DNA from 2 places in the Micromonospora sp. NPDC003944 genome. Region 2 is predicted to be linked to the other one. Evidence: riboswitches for the same ligand, from Rfam matches in the RefSeq annotation. Region 2 holds a riboswitch; the other holds the start of a gene.
The links. Region 2 has a riboswitch for thiamine pyrophosphate ahead of ACWER9_RS29420 (ECF transporter S component). Riboswitches for the same ligand answer to the same signal wherever they lie in the genome.
Positions count from the first base shown of each region.

Region 1 (9,729 bases), on a different contig from region 2:
GCAAGTCCGCCGACACCACCGGCTCCGAGGTGAAGCGCGCACCGGCCGCCACCGCCTCCGACGCGAAGCAGGCACCGGCCACCGCGGCAACCGTCGGAGCCGGCGCGACGCAGGCGCCGGCCGGCCCGAAGCCCCCCGCGACGGCCGACGCCGCACCGGCACCGACCACCGCCTCCGGCACCGCTGGTGCCGACGCCACCGCATCCCCGAGGGTCCCGAAGACCGGCACGGGCAGCACCACGGCACCGGCCGCCGCGACCAGGGGTTCCGCAGTGGCCGGGGCCGGTGACACGGACACCGCACGGCCCGCCGCCGAGGACGTTTCCGCCGCAGGGTTGTTCGAGGCCACCGCCGCCGGTGACCCGGACGCCCACCTGTGGACGCCGACGCCGTCGGCCTGGCCGGTCACCTCGACCTGGGCGGTGCCACCACAGGCCGCACAGCCGGGAGCGACGGCATCGGAGGGGCCGAGCGGGTCTGCCGAGCCGACCGGCCCGACAGCCCGGCCCCGGCACCGGGCGCCGTTGCCGGACCTGAGCCGGGCTGGCACCTGGAACGCATTCGACACCTCCCGGCGGGGCAGGTCGGCGGGATCGCCGGACAGTTCGCCGGCACCGACGGCGCCTACCGATGCCAGCGAGACGACCGCTCCGGCCGAACGTCCGGGCCCGACCGGCGCGCCCGCGAACGCCGCAAGCGCCCCCACCGGCACTGCCGATACGGCGCCTGCCGACGGCACGTCCGCAGCGTCGACGTCGCCGAAGGTGGCAGAGCAGCCGTCCCGGCGTGGGCGGCTCGGCGGGCTGTTCCGCCGCAACCGGTCCCGCGCCGACGAGGAGAGCCCCAAGACGTCGGACGAGGCGGAGCCGCTGGCGTCCCAGGACGAGGAGTTCGTCGACTGGGTGGCCGGTCTGAGCAAGCCGGTGACGGACAACGACCCCGGGCAGGAGAACGACCGCAGATCACTGCGCTCCACCGGTCGACACCACCGCGACTGACCCACCCCGACCGACCTGCCGCGGTCGACCTGCCCCGGTCGACCTGCGTCACGCGGCGTTCAGACCCACCGCCCAACCGCTTGATCGACTCGGGTTCATTGATACCGGGCCAACCCACCGACCGGGACACCCCGACATCCGTGAACCCGAGTTGATCAATCGAAGCAGCCGCGCCGGACCGGGCTGGGCAGATCAGGCGAGCGGGAGGTACACCCGGCCGCCACCGGAGACGAACTCCTCCGACTTGTCCTTCATGCCGCGTGCCGCGTACTCCTTGAGCTCTTGGGTGATCTTCATGGAGCAGAACTTCGGGCCACACATCGAGCAGAAGTGCGCGGTCTTCGCGGGCTCGGCGGGCAGGGTCGCGTCGTGGTACGAGCGCGCCGTCTCCGGGTCCAGCGAGAGGTTGAACTGGTCCTCCCAGCGGAACTCGAACCGCGCCTTCGAGAGAGCGTCGTCCCAGGCCTGCGCGCCGGGGTGCCCCTTGGCCAGGTCCGCCGCGTGCGCCGCGATCTTGTACGCGATCACGCCCGCCTTCACGTCGTCCCGGTCCGGTAGGCCGAGGTGCTCCTTCGGCGTGACGTAGCAGAGCATCGCGGTGCCGAACATGCCGATCATCGCGGCGCCGATCGCCGAGGTGATGTGGTCGTACGCCGGAGCGATGTCGGTGGTCAGCGGACCGAGCGTGTAGAAGGGCGCCTCGTGGCACCACTCCTGCTGGAGGTCCACGTTCTCCTTGATCTTGTGCATCGGCACGTGACCAGGGCCCTCGATCATCACCTGGACGTCGTACGCCCAGGCCACCTTGGTCAGCTCGCCGAGGGTGCGCAGCTCGGCGAACTGCGCCTCGTCGTTGGCGTCCGCGATCGACCCCGGGCGCAGCCCGTCACCGAGGGAGAACGTCACGTCGTACTTCGCGAGGATCGCGCACAACTCCTCGAAGTTCGTGTAGAGGAAGTTCTCCTCGTGGTGCGCCAGGCACCACGCCGCCATGATCGAACCGCCCCGGGACACGATCCCGGTCACCCGGTCCACGGCCAGCGGCACGTACGGCAGGAGCACCCCGGCGTGCACGGTCATGTAGTCCACGCCCTGCTCGGCCTGCTCGATCACGGTCTCCCGGAACACCTCCCAGCTCAGCTTCACCGGGTCGCCGCCGACCTTCTCCAGCGCCTGGTAGATCGGCACCGTCCCGATCGGCACCGGCGAGTTCCGGACGATCGCCTCCCGGGTCTCGTGGATCCGCTTGCCGGTGGACAGGTCCATCACGGTGTCCGCGCCCCAGCGGGTGGCCCAGGTCAGCTTCTCCACCTCCTCGGCCACCGAGGAGCTGACCGCCGAGGTGCCGATGTTGGCGTTCACCTTGACCAGGAACGCCTTGCCGATGATCGCCGGCTCGCACTCCGGGTGGTTCACGTTGAGCGGGAGCACCGCCCGACCGGCCGCGATCTCGGCCCGTACCAGCTCCGGGTCGACGTTCTCCCGGATCGCCACGAACTCCATCTCGGGCGTCACCACACCGGCCCGCGCGTACGCCAACTGGGTGGGCCGACGGTTACCCCGCCCGGCGAGCGGCGTGCCCGCACCCCGCACCGGCGCCACGTCACCCCGCTCGGCGATCCACGGGCCCCGCAGTGCGGGCAACCCCACCGACGGGTCCGAACCGGGCCCGGACGTGTCGTAGAGCCGCACCGGCGGCAGGTCGCCGGTCAGCCCCACCTCCGCAAACGGCACCCGGACATCCGGCCGGGACCCCTCGACGTACACCTTGCCTCGTGCGTGCATGACAGCCTCCCTGGTGATCAAGCGGACCAGCCGAAGTGGTTCAACGGCCCGCGCCCCGCGCCCAGCTCCCAGCCCCGCGCGCCGGTCAGCGCACGGAGCACGTACTCCTTGGCGGTCCCCACGGCGGCCGGCACCGGATCGCCCAGACCGAGCCGCACCGCGATCGCCGCCGAGAACGAGCACCCGGTGCCGTGGGTGTGCCGGGTCTCCACCCGGGGCGCGCGCAACAGGGTGGTGACGCCGCCACCGTGCAGCACGTCGACCGCCTCACCCCCGTCCAGGTCACCGCCGGTGACCACCACGTACTCCGGGCCACCGGCCCCCAGGGCCTCGGCGGCCACGACCATCGCGGCCACGTCGTCCACCGGGCGTCCGGTGAGCGCCGCGGCCTCCGCACAGTTCGGGGTCGCCACCCGGGCGTACGGCAGGAGCCGCTCCACCGCGCCCACCACGCCGAGCCGGTGACCACTCGTGGCGACGAGCACCGGGTCGACGACGAGCTGCGGCAGTCGACCGTCCCGCGCCGCCTCGGCCACCACGTCCGCGATCGCCGGGGTGCCGAGCATTCCCGTCTTCACCGCGCAGACGGCGAAGTCGCTGAGCACGCTGTCCAACTGCTCGGTGACCGTGCGTGGAGGCAACGGCAGCACCGCGTCGACACCCCGGGTGTTCTGCGCGGTGACCGCGGTGAGGACGCTGGTGCCGTACGCGCCCAACGCGGCGAAGACCTTCAGGTCGGCCTGGATGCCGGCGCCGCCGCCGGAGTCCGAGCCGGCAATGGTGAGGGTGGTGCGCGGTGTCACGTATCCCCCTTGGTTGCGGTTTGGGTCAGCTCAGGGGTGACCGCCTCTTGGAAAGCGCTGGTCAGGGTGGCGGCTGTTTCGGTGGTGTTCTTTGCTCGCATGAGCGCGCCCAGCACTGCCACTCCGGTGGCTCCGGCTCCTACGCAGGCGGTCACCTGGTCTGGGGTTTCGATTCCGCCGAGGGCCAGCACGGGCACCGGGCTGACCTCGATCAGCTTGCGGAGGCCGTCGGTGCCCAGGGGCGGGCCGTAGCCGGGTTTGGTCTTCGTCGGCCAGACCGGGGAGACGGTGGCGTAGTGCTCGGTGGACAGGCGGTCCAGCTCGCTCCGGTCGTGGCAGGAGCGGCCGACGAGGCCGTGGGTCGGCGGTGGGTACGGGCCGGCAGCGGGCAGGTGCACGGCGTCGCCGCCGAGCGGGTCGGGGCCGGCCACGACGAGGGTTCCGCCGACGTCGGCGAGGATGGCGCGCAGGTCGGCGGCGAGGGCGGCCCGCTCGGCGCGCGGCAGATCCTTCTCCCGCAGCACCACCCAGCGCACTCCCCCGGCCACCGCCCCCGCCACGACCCGGTCGAGCCCACCGCGCGCGACGAGCCGATCGGTCAGGACGACGATCCCGGACGGCGGGGTCACAGCTCGGGTCTTCCCTCGTCGGGCGTGGAGGCGAGCGCGTGGAAGCGACGCTCGATCCGGCCGGCGCCGGCGGCGAGACGCCCGGCCTCGACCGCGTACCGCATGGCGGTGGCCATCGCCACCGGGTCGGCCGCCCGGGTGACGGCGCTCGCCAGCAGCACCCCGTCGCAGCCCAGCTCCATGGCCAGGGCCGCGTCGGACGCCGTGCCGATGCCGGCGTCGAGGATCACCGGCACGTCCACGACCTGCCGGATGAGTCGAATGTGGTGCGGGTTGCCGACCCCGAGCCCCGACCCGATCGGGGAGCCGGCCGGCATCACCGCGGCGCAGCCCACGTCGGCGAGACGGCGGGCGAGCACCGGATCGTCGCTCGTGTACGGCAGCACGGTGAAACCGTCGGAGACCAACTCCTCGGCGGCGCGGAGCAGCTCCACCCCGTCGGGCAGGAGCGTCCGCTCGTCGCCGATCACCTCCAGCTTGACCCAGTCGGTGTCGAACGCGTCCCGGGCCAGCCGGGCCACCTTCACCGCCTCGGTCGCGGTGTGGCAGCCTGCGGTGTTCGGCAGCAGGCGTACGCCGCAGCGGTCCAGCAACTCCAGCAGCCCGCCCGTGGAGCCCGGTGCGGTGCCCACCCGGCGCAGCGCCAGCGTGACCAGCTCGGTGCCGGAAGCCCGGATCGCCTGCTCCAGCACGTGCAGGTTCGCGGCACCGCCGGTGCCGAGGATCAACCGCGAGGTGAAGGTCTGTCCACCCAGCTCGAACGGCACCCCGCTCACCCGCCCTGCGCCGCGGTGAGCACCTCGACCCGGTCACCGTCGCACAGCGCGCGGGCCGACCAGCCGGTTCGGGGCACCACCTCGCCGTTGATCGCCACCGCCACGCCGCGCGCGTGCGGCACGATGTCGCTGACCAGGTCCGCCACGGAAGCGCCAGCGGCGACGTTGCGCCCGGCCCCGTTCACCGTCAACTCCACAGCTCCCCCTCGGTCGTCGGTTCAGGCCCGCCCCGGGCGGCAGCGCCGTAACGGTCGGCGCGGAAGGGCGTCAGCAGCGGGTCGGGTACGCCGCCGAGCACCAGATCGGCGATCAGGTCGGCGGTGACCGGGGTGAGCACGATGCCGTGCCGGTGGTGCCCGGTGGCGGCCAGGACGTCCGGCCGATCGGGCAGCGGCCCGAGGATCGGCGCGTTGTCCGGGGTGCCGGGGCGCAGCCCGGCGACCGCCTCGACCAGCTCGTACTCGGCGAGTTCGGGCAGCAGGTCGACCCCGGCGCGCAGCAGCCGCTGCACGGCGCCGGCGGTGACAGTGGTGTCCGAGCGCTCCTCGACAGTCGCGCCGAGCACCACCTCACCGCCGGCGCGGGGCACGAGGTAGACGTGCTCGCCGTCGGCGTACCCCCGGATGACGTGCCGGAAGCCCGGCGCGACGCCGTCGGGCGCGCGGAGCCGGAGGACCTGGCCCTTCACCGGCCGCACGGGCAGGCCGGTGAGCGCAGCGGTCTCGCAGCCAGCGGCGACCACGGTGACCTTGGCGTCCACATCGGACAGGTGTCGGACCGGCCGTGGCACGAGCACCGCGCCGGCCCGCTGCGCGGCCGTGCGCAGCGCCGGCACCAGCAGACGGGGGTCGACCTGGTGGTCGGTGGGCGCGAGCGCGCCACCGCGCACCCGTGGGGCGAGCGCCGGCTCGCGGTCGCGCAGCTCGCTGGGGCGCAGCGGCGTCACGGGCAGGCCCAGACCCTGCTGGTACGCCCAGAGCCGGCGCGCCTCGGCCAGGTCGTCGCCGGTGAGGCCGACCATCAGGGTGCCCTCGGTCCGGTAGCCGATCTCGACGCCGGTCGTAGCGGTGAGCTCGGCGGCGAACGCCGGCCAGCGGGCGGCGGACGCCAGCAGCAACCCGGTCAGCTGCCGCTCGCCGAAGTACGCCTCGGCGACCGGGGAGAGCATGCCGGCGGCGACCGCCGACGCCCCCGAGCCGGGTGCCGGGTCGTGCAGCTCCACCCGCAGCCCTCGGGTCGCGCAACGCCAGGCGATCGCCAGCCCGATGGGCCCCGCCCCCACCACTGCCACGTCCGGCCGGGCCCGGTCGCTCGACGGCGGTGACGGGGACCGGCCGGTCAGCACGTCAAAGCCTCGATCAGCTCCGCGGTCGCCCGTGCCGGGTCGGCGGCGGCACCGACGGCACCGACCACCGCCACCCCGTACGCCCCGGCGGCCCGCAGCGCCGGCACCCGGGCGGCGGTCACCCCGCCGATCGCGATGACCGGGACGTCGACGGCCTCGACGACGGCGCGCACCCCGGCGGGCCCGATGGGATCTGGCAGCCCGGTCTTGGTGCTGGTGCTGTGGCACGGCCCGACGCCGAGGTAGCTGGCTCCCGCCGCGACGGCCTCGCGTGCCGGGCCCGGCGCGCGGGCGGTGGCCCCCAGCACGCCGGTGGGGCCGAGCACCCGGCGGGCAGCGGCCACCGGCAGGTCGTCGGCACCGACGTGGCCACCGGCGGCGCCCACCGCCAGCGCCACGTGCAACCGGTCGTTGACCAGGCAGGTCGCCTCGTACGACACGCAGAGCGCCAGCACCCGCCGGGCCAGGTCGTACGCCTCGCGGTCGGTGGCCGAGTCCTCGACCCGCACCTGCACCACGAGGTCGGCGCGGGCCACGCTGAGGGCGGCCTGAACCACGGCGAGTGGGTCACGACCGGGTCGGGTGTCGGTGATGAGATGCAATCGCCCCAGGGACGGCACGGCAACGCTCCTCCCTGCGCCGGCATTACCCGGATCAGGTTCGACGGTCGGGGGCTGTCAGCCCCCCTCTCAGCCCGGTACACCGGGCTCCCGTGGGTTACTTGCGTGTCACCGTACGACAGATCCGCCGGCCTGCCAAGGCGCGGTCGGCGACGGCCGGCGGGGTGGGCCGGCGGGAGAACGAGCAAGATCCATGGGGCACTTCATACGGTCCTGTTCGGAATGTCGCCCCCCGTTGCAGAACCGTTACCCGTCCGCATCTTGCCCGACATCGAGCCAGCCGAATTAATTTGTTCAGCGATTCGACAAAATGTCGGTGGGGGCACCTTGGCACGGTGTGACCACCGGCTCCATCAGGGACGGCCTTCGGCGAGCCGACTCCCGCGAGCTCTGTCACTACGACACAGGAGGCGGCGTGTCCCGTTCTCGTCGTGCCCGCGTACCCATCACCGCAACCCTGATCTCCCTGGCCATGGCCTCGACCACCCTGTTCGGCGCGCCTGCCCAGGCGGCCGCCCAGGTTCCCCCACGGGATGCGCAAGCCGCAGCCCCGGTCAGCCAGGTGGTGCCGAAGGCGCCAAAGGCCGCGGCCGATCCCTTCTCCGTCCTGATCTTCTCCAAGACCGCCGGCTTCCGGCACGACTCCATCCCCACCGGCATCGCCGCCATCCAGCAGCTCGGCGCTGCCAACGGATTCACGGTGGACAACTCCGAGGACGGCGCAGCATTCACCGACGCCAACCTGGCCAAGTACAAGGCCGTGATCTGGCTCTCCACCACGGGTGACGTGCTCAACGCCGACCAGCAGGCGGCGTTCGAGCGCTACGTGAAGGCGGGCGGCGGCTACGTCGGCATCCACGCCGCGTCGGACACCGAGTACAGCTGGGCCTGGTACGGCGACCTGGTCGGCGCGTACTTCGCCAACCACCCGCAGAACCAGACGGCCACGGTCAAGGTGGAAGACCACGCGCACCCGTCCACGGCCGGTCTGCCGGACCGCTGGTCCCGGTTCGACGAGTGGTACAACTACCAGTCCAACCCCCGGCCGGACGTACACGTGCTGGCCAGCCTGGACGAGAAGAGCTACACCCCCGGTGCCGGCGCGATGGGTGCGGACCACCCGGTCGCCTGGTGTCAGGACTACGACGGTGGCCGGTCCTGGTACACGGGCCTGGGGCACACCCGGGAGTCGTACGCCGAGCCCGAGTTCCTCTCCCACCTGCTCGGCGGGATCCGGACCGCGGCCGGCGTCGAGAACGCCGACTGCGGCGCCTCGAAGACGTCGAACTTCGAGAAGGTCACGCTGGACAGCAACACCAGCAACCCGATGGAGCTGGACATCGCCCCCGACGGGCGGGTCTTCTACATCGAGCGCGACGGTCGCGTGCAGATCGTGAAGCCGGACACCGGCAGCACCGTCACCGCCGTCGACCTGGACGTCTTCACCGGCAACGAGGACGGTCTGATCGGCATCCGGCTCGACCCGGACTTCGCCACCAACAACTGGGTGTACCTGTACTACGCCCCGAACGACGGGGTCACCCGCAACCTGCTGTCCCGCTTCACGGTCACCGGCGACACCATCAGCCTGGCCAGCGAGAAGCAGGTGCTGCGGGTCGACACCCAACGCAACACCTGTTGCCACGCCGGCGGCAGCATGACCTTCGACGGCGACGGCAACCTGTACCTGGCCACCGGTGACAACACCAACCCGTTCGAGTCGAACTCGTACACCCCGATCGACGAGCGGGCGGGCCGCCAGGACTACGACGCGCAGCGCACCTCCGCGAACACCAACGACCTGCGCGGCAAGGTGATCCGGATCCACCCGGAGGACGACGGCACGTACACCGTTCCGGCCGGCAACCTCTTCCCGGCGGGCACCGAGAAGACCCGTCCCGAGATCTACGCGATGGGCTTCCGCAACCCGTTCCGGATCGGCACCGACCCGAAGACCAACACGCTGTACGTCGGCGACTACGGGCCGGACGCCAACACCGACAACCCGAACCGGGGCCCCCGCGGTCTGGTCGAGTGGAACATCGTCACCCCGGGCAACTACGGCTGGCCGTACTGCACGGGCACGAACGAGGCGTACAACGACTACACGTTCCCGTCCGGCCCGAGCGGCGCGAAGTTCGACTGCGCCGCACCGGTGAACAACTCGCCGAACAACACCGGCCTGACCAACCTCCCGCCGGTGGTCCCGGCGACCGTCGACTACGGGTACGCCGGTGACGCGCGCTACCCGGAGATCGGCGGCGGCGGCGCCCCGATGGGTGGCCCGGTCTACCGCTACGACGCCGACCTCAACTCCAACCGGAAGTGGCCGGCGTACTACGACGGTAAGGCGCTGCTCGGCGAGTGGAACCAGAACAAGATGTACACCATGCAGGTGACCCCCGACGGCAAGTCGTTGGTGGACATCAACCAACTGCTCACCGGCATGAGCATGATCCGGCCGATGGACTTCGAGTTCGGCCCGGACGGCGCGCTGTACCTGATCGAGTGGGGCAGCGGCTTCGGCGGCAACAACGACAACTCCGCGGTCTACCGGATCGACTACACCGCCGGTGACCGTGCGCCGATCGCGGCGGCGTCCGCCGACCCGACCTCGGGTCCGGCGCCGTTGACAGTCACCTTCTCCAGTGCCGGCTCCCGGGACCCGGACGGTGGCACGCTCAGCTACGCCTGGACGTTCGGCGACGGGCAGACCTCGACCGAGGCCAACCCGACGCACACGTACGCCACGGCGGGCAACTACACCGCCCAG
Region 1 is NZ_JBSGIV010000053.1:42,171-51,899, reverse strand. It holds partial or broken gene ACWER9_RS23760 (hypothetical protein) at 1-998, shown strand, start outside; gene thiC (phosphomethylpyrimidine synthase ThiC) at 1,191-2,783, opposite strand; gene thiD (bifunctional hydroxymethylpyrimidine kinase/phosphomethylpyrimidine kinase) at 2,801-3,586, opposite strand; gene ACWER9_RS23745 (thiamine phosphate synthase) at 3,583-4,215, opposite strand; gene ACWER9_RS23740 (thiazole synthase) at 4,212-4,991, opposite strand; gene thiS (sulfur carrier protein ThiS) at 4,988-5,188, opposite strand; gene thiO (glycine oxidase ThiO) at 5,179-6,333, opposite strand; gene thiE (thiamine phosphate synthase) at 6,330-6,956, opposite strand; TPP riboswitch at 6,951-7,060, opposite strand; gene ACWER9_RS23720 (ThuA domain-containing protein) at 7,372-9,729, shown strand, end outside.
Region 1: another riboswitch for thiamine pyrophosphate. It lies ahead of thiE (thiamine phosphate synthase); the one in region 2 lies ahead of ACWER9_RS29420 (ECF transporter S component).

Region 2 (9,729 bases):
CATCGCCCACGACGGCGCGGTGCCGGACCCGGCCGGCCACCACGCGGAGCCCGACCACGACCACGTGCACCCGCACTGCTACGACGAGCCCGCCGGGCTGTGGAGCAACTGACCCATGGAACTCTTCCAGTACCCCTACATGCAGCGCGCCCTGATCGGCGCGCTGATCATCGGGCTGGCCGCGCCGGCGCTCGGCATCTATCTGGTGCAGCGCCGGCTGGCGCTGATCGGCGATGGTGTGGGGCACGTGGCGCTTACCGGCGTCGGTGCGGGGCTGCTGCTCAACCGCTCGCCGGTGCTGGTCGCGGTGATCGCCGCCACCATCGGCGCGGTCGCCATCGAGCTGGTCCGAGCCCGGGGGCGTACCTCCGGTGACCTTGCGCTGGCCCTGCTCTTCTACGGCGGCATCGCCGGCGGCGTACTCCTGGTCGGCCTCTCCGACGCGACGAGCGCGAACCTCAACGCCTACCTCTTCGGGTCGCTCACCACCATCTCGCCCGCCGACCTGACCACCATCGCGGTGCTCGGCGCGGCGATCCTGGTTACGATGATCGCGCTGCGACCGGCGCTCTTCGCGGTCAGTCACGACGAGGAGTACGCCCGGGTCTCCGGCCTCCCGGTCCGCACGCTGAACCTGCTGATCGCGGTCGCCACCGCGGTCACCGTGACCATCGCCATGCGGGCGGTAGGAGTGCTGCTCATCAGCGCGTTGATGGTGGTGCCGGTGGCCACCGCCCAGCAGGTCACCAGGGGCTTCCGCAGCACGATGGTGGCCGCGATGGCGCTCGGGCTGTTCGCGGCCGGCTCGGGTGTCTGGGTGGCGGCCACGGCGGACACCGCTCCGGGCGCCTCGGTGGTGCTTGTGGCGATCGCCTCGTTCCTGGTGGTGGCCGTGGCCGGCGCGGTCTGGCGGGTGGTGCGCCGCCGGTCGACGCCGACCGCCGTACCGGCACCGGAACCCCACGAGGTCGTGCTGAGCTGAGCCTGATCAGCAGGGCGTCGGTGGTATTGGTTACCGTTGCAGGATGACCAGCGCGACGGGCTACGACGGGTTCGACGGGGCCAGCGAGTTGCTCCGCGCCCTGTCCGCTCCCATCCGGCTGGCCATCGTCAGTGAGCTGGCCGGCGGCGAGCGGTGCGTGCACGAGTTGGTGGAGAAGCTCGGCGCGGCGCAACCACTTGTCTCCCAGCACCTGCGGGTGTTGCGTGGAGCGGGCGTCGTGCGGGGCTCCCGCCGGGGCCGCGAGATCGCCTACAGCCTGGTCGACGAGCACGTCGCGCACATCGTGGCGGACGCGGTCAGCCACGCCGGGGAGGGTTCATGAGCGAGAGCAGCGCCGCGGTACGCAACACCCGGCAACGGTCGGCGGTGAGCGCGCTGCTGGGCGAGATGGAGGGCTTCCACAGCGCTCAGGACCTGCACGCGATGCTGCGGCAGCGCGGCGAGCGGGTCGGCCTGACCACCGTCTACCGCACCCTCCAGGGGCTCGCCGACGCGGGTGAGATCGACGTGATGCGCCCGCCGGGCGGCGAGCACCTCTACCGCCGGTGCAGCGAGGGGCACCACCATCACCTCGTCTGCCGGGCCTGCGGGCGTACGGTCGAGGTGGCTGGCCCGGCCGTGGAGAGCTGGGCCGACCGGGTCGCCGCGCAGCACGGCTACGCCGACGTCAGCCACACCCTGGAGATCTTCGGCACCTGCCCGACCTGCGTCCGCTGAAGGTCCGCTCGCCGGTCCTGCTCCGCCCGACGCGCCGGACCTCGTCCGAGGCGCGAATCAGCACCGGCCCCGGCGCCATGGCCTGATCGGGCGGGTGCCGGTCTCGGCGTGTTCGTGGCACGCTGGCCGGCGTGAAAATCTATGCTGATCGGTTTCCGACCGCCGCCCGTCAGTTGCTCACCGACCTGCTCGTCGTCGCCTGGGTGTACGCGGCGATCCGGGGCGCGCTGTGGCTCCACGACCTGGTGCAGAAGCTCGCCGTACCGGGGCAGAAGCTGGAGGGCGCCGGCAGCGGCCTCGCCGACAACCTCGCCGACGCGGGCGGCAAGGTCCGCCGGGTCCCGCTTGTCGGTGACGAGTTGACCGCACCCTTCCGACAGGCCGCCGAGGCCGCCCGGGGGCTCGCCGACGCGGGCCGGGACCAGCAGCACCTCGTCGACCAACTCGCGCTCGCCCTCGCCGTCGCGGTGCTGATCTTCCCGCTCGGCCTGGTGCTCTTCGGTTGGCTGCCGTTGCGGCTGCGCTGGATGCGTCGGGCCGGGTCGGCCGCGAAACTTGCCGCCGGTCCGGCCGGCCGGGACCTGCTCGCCCTGCGCGCGCTGGCCACCCAACCACTGGGACGACTGACCCGCATCGCGCCGGACGTCGCCGAGGCGTGGCGGCGCGGCGACGACGCCACAGTCGACGCCCTGGCCGCGCTGGAGCTGCGCCACCTCGGTCTCCGCGGTCGGGGTCGCTGAGATCTGCGTGCTGGGTACGGGCCCCCCATGATCAGGTGATGGAAAGTAGGTCTCCGTCCAGCCCCTGAGCTACTCCTCATCACCTGATCATGGGGCGCGGCGCGGCGCACGCTCGGCATCCCGGCCGGCCGGCGCAGGTCGCGCCAGCAGGGCCGCTAAGGTCGTCGGGTGTTCTACTTCCTCGTCGTCATCGCCGTACTGCTGCTCGGCTACGCCGCCGTCCTGGTCTCCTTCGTTCGCCGGGGCAAGAAGATCCCACCTGCCGCGTACCTGGCCCTGGCCGGCCTCAACGGTCTGATCCTGGCGGGGGTGCTGGCCTGGGCGGTTTCCCGCTGACCGGCGGCCTGGGCGGGATGCGGCGGCGGACGTCCTCGGCGGTGGACGGGCCGGGCGACCAGCGGGCCACCCAGGGCAGCTCGTCCGACGGGGTGAGCACGCCCTCCTCCAGGCCCGCGTAGCGGCCGGCGAGGATGCGCTTCGCGGCGGCGGTGTCGACCGAGTCGGTGTTGTCCCACAGAGCGGAGAACAGGGCGTCCACCCGTACCCGCGCCTGCCGGCAGAACAGGTCTGCCAGCTCGACGTTCTCCGGGCGGCTGTCCCCTTCGGCGGAGGCGCGGACGCAGACCGCGGACATCGCGAACAGCTCCGCCCCGATGTCCACCACTCGGCCGAGGAACGCCTGCTTACGCTCCATCTTTCCCTGCCAGCGGGACATCGCGTAGAACGTCGACCGCGCCAGTTTGCGGGACGAGCGCTCCACCTGGCGCAGGTGCGCGGCGAGCGGGCCGAACTCGGCGTACGCCGAAGGGCTCTGGCCCCGGCCCACGGCGAGGGTGGGTAGCCACCTCGCGTAGAAGGCGCCCGCTCGCGCGCCGGCTCGGGCCTTGCGACCCAGCCCCGCGTCCGGGTCGATGATGTCGCCGGCCACGGACAGGTGGGCGTCGACGGCCTCCCGCGCGATCAGCAGGTGCATGATCTCGGTGGAGCCCTCGAAGATCCGGTTGATCCGTAGGTCGCGCAGCATCTGCTCGACGGCGGCCGGGCGTTCGCCACGGGCGGCCAGCGAGTCGGCCGTCTCGTAGCCGCGCCCGCCCCGGATCTGGATCAGCTCGTCGGCGATCTTCCAGGCCATCTCGCTGGCGTACAGCTTGACAAGTGCCGCTTCGATCCGGATGTCGTTGCGGTCGTCGTCGGCGAGCAGGCAGCAGAGGTCGAGCATCGTCTCCATGCCGTACGTGGTGGCGGCGATGAAGGAGAGCTTCTGCGCGACGGCCTCGTGCTCGCCCACCGGCCGTCCCCACTGGACCCGGTCGGCGGCCCAGCCGCGGGCCACGTTCAACGCCCACTTGCCGGCGCCCACGCACATGGCCGGCAGCGAGAGCCGGCCGGTGTTCAAGGTGGTCAGGGCGATCTTGAGCCCCTTGCCCTCGCCGCCGATGACGTTCTCGGCGGGCACGAACACGTCGTGGAACCGGGTCAGGCTGTTCTCCAGGCCGCGCAGGCCGATGAACTCGTTGCGCCGCTCGACGGTGATGCCGGGGCTGTCGCCGTCCACCACGAACGCGGTGATCCCGCCCCGACGTCCCTCGCTGGCCGGCACCCGGGCCATCACCACCAGCAGGGTGGCCACGATGCCGTTGGTGGCCCAGAGCTTCACCCCGTTGAGCCGGTAACCCGTGCCGTCGTCGGTGGGCTCGGCGATGGTGCCCAGGCGGGCCGGGTCGGAGCCGACATCCGGTTCGGTGAGCAGGAACGCGGACACCTCACCGGCGGCGAGCCGGGGCAGGAAGCGTTGCTTCTGCTCGGCGGTGCCGAACATCTTCAGCGGCTGCGGCACGCCGATCGACTGGTGCGCCGAGAGCAGCGCCCCGATGGCCGGGCTGACCGAACCGGCAAGCATCAGCGCCCGGCAGTAGTGCAGGTTGCTCAGCCCGAGACCGCCGTACTTCCGGTCGATCTTCATGCCGAACGCGCCGAGGTCGGCGAGGCCCTGGAACACCGAGTCGGGTATGGACGCGTCCCGTTCGATGGCCGCGCCGTCCACCTCGGAGGTCAGGAAGGCCCGGAACCGGCCGAGGAACTCCTCCGCGCGGGCGACGTCGTCCGGGTCGGACCGGGGCCACGGGTCGATCAGGTCGAGCCGGAACCGGCCGAGGAACAGCTCCTTGCCGAAGCTGGGCCGGTCCCAGGTGGACTCGCGGGCGGCCTCGGCGACCTGTCGGGCCTCCTTCTCGGTGACCTGTCCGGCTTCTGCGGGCAGTGGCGCCGCGGCGTTGGCGGGGTGTTCCGAGTCGGGGCCGTCCGGTGCCGGTCGGCCGTTCTGCGTCGTGGTCACGGCTGCCCCCTCGAAGCTCGGTGCGGCTACCACAACGCTACCCCCGGTTGTTACCCAGGGGTAGCGGTGCGTGAAGATCGCGCGGTCAGCGGCCGATGGTCGTGTCCGGGTCGTCGTCATCGTCGTCGATGTCGTCCTCGCCCCAGTTGCGCCGGGCGAACGGCAGGATCATCCAGAACGCGAGGAACCACAGCCCGGTCAGGGCGCTGAGCAGGAAGGCGATCGGCCGGTCCAGCACGAAGTCGGTGATCAGCAGGACGGCGCTGACCATCGCGATCAGCATGAAGGCGAGACCACCGCTGGCCATCCGGTGGGCGAACCGCACCAGCTCCGGTTTGCGCCCCTGCCGGAACAGCGCCCGGTGGAACGCCACCGGCGAGATGATCATCGCGGTGGCGGCGGCCGCCGCGAGCAACGCCACGATGTAGACGTCGCGTTGGAACTCCGTGGTCTCGGTGAACCCGTTACTGAACGGCAGGGTGAGCAGGAAGGCGAAGAGGATCTGCACACCGGTCTGCGCGACCCGCAACTCCTGCAACAGGTCGGCGAAGTTGCGTTGCCAACGCTGCTTCTCGGTCTCCTTGGACACGCGCTACCTCCGGTGAGACGCTACTGCCGGCGGTCCCGCCCGCCGGCAGCAACGCCAATGCCCCACCCGGCCTAGCGCGAAACGGGTTCACGACATCTGCCGTTCATCCCGGTGACGCACGTCGGTCACCCCGTCGGCGCGTCAGGCCCCGCGTCGGATCCGGCCCGCGTACCGCGCTTCCAGCTCGTTGTTGTGCGCGTCGCCGTCCGGGATGTTCGCCGACAGGTAGACCGGGGGCCGCTCTCCCGCCGCCAACAGGCGCGCCACCACCTCCACGGTCACCTGCTGGGCCAGCAGCGCGGCGGTGATCGAGGAGACGGCGCCGACCGCGCCGCCGCCGGGCAGGGGCAGCGTCGCGTCCCCGTACGGCGCGCCGTTGTCGAGCACCACGTCGGCGAGGTCGCTCAACTTGCGCCCGGACGGGTGTCGGGAGGTCATCCGGCCGGAGTGCTGCGCCGAGGTGATCGCCACCAGCCCGTGACCGTGCTCCTTCACGAGCGTCGCGAACTCCACCATCGCGCCGTTGACCCCGGAGTTCGAGGCGAGCACGAAGACGTCGGTGGGACGCACCGGGGCCAACTCGAAGAGGCGGCGGGCGACGGCCGGGTCCCGTTCCAGCAGCGGGCCGAGCCGTTCGGCCGGTTCGCCGCCGAGCAGCACCAGATCGCGCAGCGCGATCCGGTTGGTCGGCACCAGCCCGCCCGCCCGCCCGGCGATCTCCATGGCCAGGGCCTCCGAGTGCCCGGTGCCGAACGCGTGCACCACACCGTCGGCTCGGACGGCGTCGGCGATCAGGTCGGCGGCCCGCCCCACCGCCTCCCGCTGGCTGGCGGCCACCCTGCCGATGGTCTCGGTCACCACGGCCAGGTAGTCCTCGGCACTCACCGTCATACGTCCTCCGTCGATCGAAGTGCGGGCCAGCCGGCCCGTTGGCGTCCGCCGTCCGCTCAGGCCGTCCCGCCGACCCGGGCCAGGACCGCCTCGGCGAGCGGGGCCGGCGCCGCGTCCGGAATCCAGTGACTCACCCCGGGCAGCTGCACGAAGCGGTAGTCCCCGGTGACGTTCGCCGCGCACGCCTCGGCGGCGGTCCGGCCGATGGCGACGTCCCGGTCACTCCAGACGTACGTGGTGGGCACCGCGACCGGACCGACGTCGGCCAGGTCCCGGCGGGACATGGCCCGATACCAGTTCAGCGCGGCCGTGAGCGCCCCCGGCTCGCGCATCGGGTCGGCGTACCTGTTCACCCGGGACGGGTCGCCGACTCCGCCGAGCAGCTTGCGCAGTGCGGTGGCGTGCCACGCCAACAGCACCTTCTCCGCCTTGTCCGGCTTGCGGAACAGCGCGATGTACGACGAGCGCGCCTTCTGTTGGCCGTCGGTGGCCAGGGCGTGCGCCATGGCCGCCGGATGCGGCACGGACACCGCGGTAAGCGTGCGGACCCGCTCGGGGTGCCGGGCGGCGACCGCCCAGGCCACGATCGCGCCCCAGTCGTGACCGACAAGGTGCGCGGCGTCCAGACCGAGCGCGTCGAGCACCGCCACCACGTCGGTGACGAGTTCGGGGATCCGGTAGTCGGCCACCGCCGTGGGCCGGGCGCCCGGCGAGTAGCCGCGCTGGTCCAGCGCGTACGTGCGCAGCCCGCCGGCGTGCAGCGTCGGCACCACGTCGTCCCACTCGCCGCTGTGCTGCGGAAAACCGTGCAGCAGCAGGACGGGTACGCCGCCCGGTGGACCGTCGACGGTCACCTCGAACGTGAAGCCTCGCGCGTCAACCCGCATGATCGGAAGCGTACCCAGACCGGCTGCCGCGGTCGCTCCCGCAGGTCAGGCGGGTGCCTGCTGTCCCCGTACCCCCGGGCGGTGTTAGCGTCAGCGAGACAACTTCATATCCGACAGGGGAGCGCACAGCGCTGAGAGTGCGGGCACGCCCGCAGACCCTCGAACCTGATCTGGGTAATGCCAGCGCAGGGAGTTCGGTCGACCTCCAGCCGCGCCGCAGTCCGGTGCCACCGGGCGCGGCGTGCGTCTTCTCCTGGTTCTCTTCCTAGAACTGGGAGCACACCATGGACAACACCACCACCAACCGTTGGCGCACCATCGACATCGTGGTCGCCTCGGTGATCGCTGTCGCCTTCGGCGTCATCTTCTGGGCCTGGGGCCTGGTCTGGAGCGCCACCGAGGGTGCGTTCGCCTTCTTCCCGCCGGCGCAGACCCTGCTCTACGGTGTCTGGCTGATGCCGGCGGTGATCGGTGGGCTGGTTATCCGCAAGCCCGGGGCCGCGCTCTACTGCGAGACCGTGGCCGCCGTCCTGTCCGCGCTGCTGGGCAGCCAGTGGGCCGGCACGGTGATCCCGCAGGGCATCGTGCAGGGCATCGGCGCCGAGCTGGCCTTCGCCGCCTTCCGGTACCGGTCGTTCCGGCTGCCGACCGCCGTGTTCGCCGGTGCGCTGACCGGCCTCAGCGCCGCGCTGTTCGACTTCTTCGTCTGGAACGTCGACTACGCGCTTGGCGACTACCGCATCCCGTACGCGCTGCTCACCATCGTCAGCGCCACCGTCATCGCCGGAGCGGGCGGCTGGCTGCTCACCCGGGCGCTGGCCAACACCGGCGTCCTGGACCGCTTCCCGGTGGGCCGCAACCGAACCCTGATCTGACCCCGGTCCGACTTCGTTGATCAAGAGGTTTGCGTCAACCAGAGGCGGAATCCTGACGCAAACCTCTTGATCGACAGCGAGAAACCAAGCGGGAGGGGGTTCGGTGGGCGCGGTTGTTCTGCGGGGGTTCGGGTGGCGGCACGCCGGGCGGCGGGCCTGGGCGGTGCGCGGCGTCGACCTGCGGGTGGAGGCCGGGGAGCGGGTGCTGCTGCTCGGGCCGTCCGGGGCCGGCAAGAGCACCCTGCTCAGCGCGCTGGCCGGGCTGCTCCCCGACGACTCCGGCGAGCAGGAGGGCACCGTCGAGATCGACGGGCTCGACCCGCGTAAGGGGCGGGAGCGGGTCGGCATCGTCTTCCAGGACCCGGAGACCCAGCTGGTGATGGCGCGCTGCGGCGACGACGTCGCGTTCGGGCTGGAGAACCGGGGAGTGCCGGCCGACGAGATCTGGCCCCGGGTGGACGAGGCACTGCACCGGGTCGGCTTCCCGTACTCCCGTGACCGCAACACCGCGGCGCTCTCCGGTGGTGAACAGCAACGCCTCGCCCTTGCCGGCGCGTTGGCCCTGCGCCCCGCGCTGCTGCTGCTCGACGAGCCGACCGCCAACCTCGACCCGGCCGGGGCCGACCTGATCCGACGCGCGGTGGCCGGCGCGCTGGACGCCGACACCACGCTGATCCTGGTGGAGCACCGGGTCGCCGAGGCGCTGCCGCTTGTCGACCGGGTGGTCGTCCTGGAACCGGGCGGGGGCGTCCGCGCGGACGGCACGCCCGAGGCCGTCTTCGCCGACCACGGTGCCGCGCTGGCCGCCGAGGGGGTCTGGGTGCCCGGTCACCCCATCGCGCCCCGGGCCGCCACCGCCGGCCCCGGGGAGCTGTTGCTCACCGCCGACCGGCTCGGCCTCCCACCCCGGCTGGGCCACACCGACCTGACCGTACGCGCCGGCGAGGCGCTCGCCGTGCGCGGACCGAACGGCGCCGGCAAGTCCACCCTGGCGTTGCTGCTCGGCGGTCTGCTCCGACCGGGCGCCGGGCGGGTCACCGCCTCCGCCGAGTTGGCCGGCGCGGACCACCGCGCTCCCCCGCACCGCTGGCGCGCCCCCGCGCTGGCCCGCCGGATCGGGTCGGTCTTCCAGGACCCGGAGCACCAGTTCGTCACGAGCACGGTCTTCGACGAGCTGGCGCTCGGCCCACGCCGGACCGGCCAACCCGAGGCTGCCGTCAAGGAGACCGTGGCCGGGCTACTGGAACGGCTGCGGCTGGCCCGGCTCGCCGCTGCCAACCCGTACACCCTCTCGGGTGGCGAGGCGCGGCGGCTGAGCGTGGCGACGGCCCTGGCCACCGCGCCACGCCTGTTGATCTGCGACGAACCCACCTTCGGCCAGGACCGGCGGACCTGGCGGGAGCTTGTCGACCTCTTCGCCGACCTGCGCGACGACGGCCACGGCGTCGTCACGGTCACCCACGACGCGGACTTCGTCGCCGCGCTCGCCGACCGCACCGTCACCCTGCGACGCGCCCCGGACGACCAGCGATGATCAGCATCGAGCCGGTCGCCGCGCCGGACGCGCCGTTGGCACGTCGCAACCCGGTGGCGAAGGTCGCCGCCGCACTTGTCTTCTCGTTCACCCTCCTGGCGACCCTCGACCCGGTGGCCCCCGCGATCGCCATCGCCCTCGAACTGGCAGTCCTGCCG
Region 2 is NZ_JBSGIV010000092.1:5,912-15,640, forward strand. It holds gene ACWER9_RS29370 (metal ABC transporter ATP-binding protein) at 1-112, shown strand, start outside; gene ACWER9_RS29375 (metal ABC transporter permease) at 116-982, shown strand; gene ACWER9_RS29380 (ArsR/SmtB family transcription factor) at 1,026-1,325, shown strand; gene ACWER9_RS29385 (Fur family transcriptional regulator) at 1,322-1,720, shown strand; gene ACWER9_RS29390 (hypothetical protein) at 1,852-2,460, shown strand; gene ACWER9_RS29395 (hypothetical protein) at 2,629-2,796, shown strand; gene ACWER9_RS29400 (acyl-CoA dehydrogenase family protein) at 2,747-4,795, opposite strand; gene ACWER9_RS29405 (DUF6328 family protein) at 4,881-5,384, opposite strand; gene ACWER9_RS29410 (sugar isomerase domain-containing protein) at 5,526-6,275, opposite strand; gene ACWER9_RS29415 (alpha/beta fold hydrolase) at 6,332-7,162, opposite strand; TPP riboswitch at 7,268-7,372, shown strand; gene ACWER9_RS29420 (ECF transporter S component) at 7,447-8,037, shown strand; gene ACWER9_RS29425 (ABC transporter ATP-binding protein) at 8,141-9,571, shown strand; gene ACWER9_RS29430 (energy-coupling factor transporter transmembrane component T family protein) at 9,568-9,729, shown strand, end outside.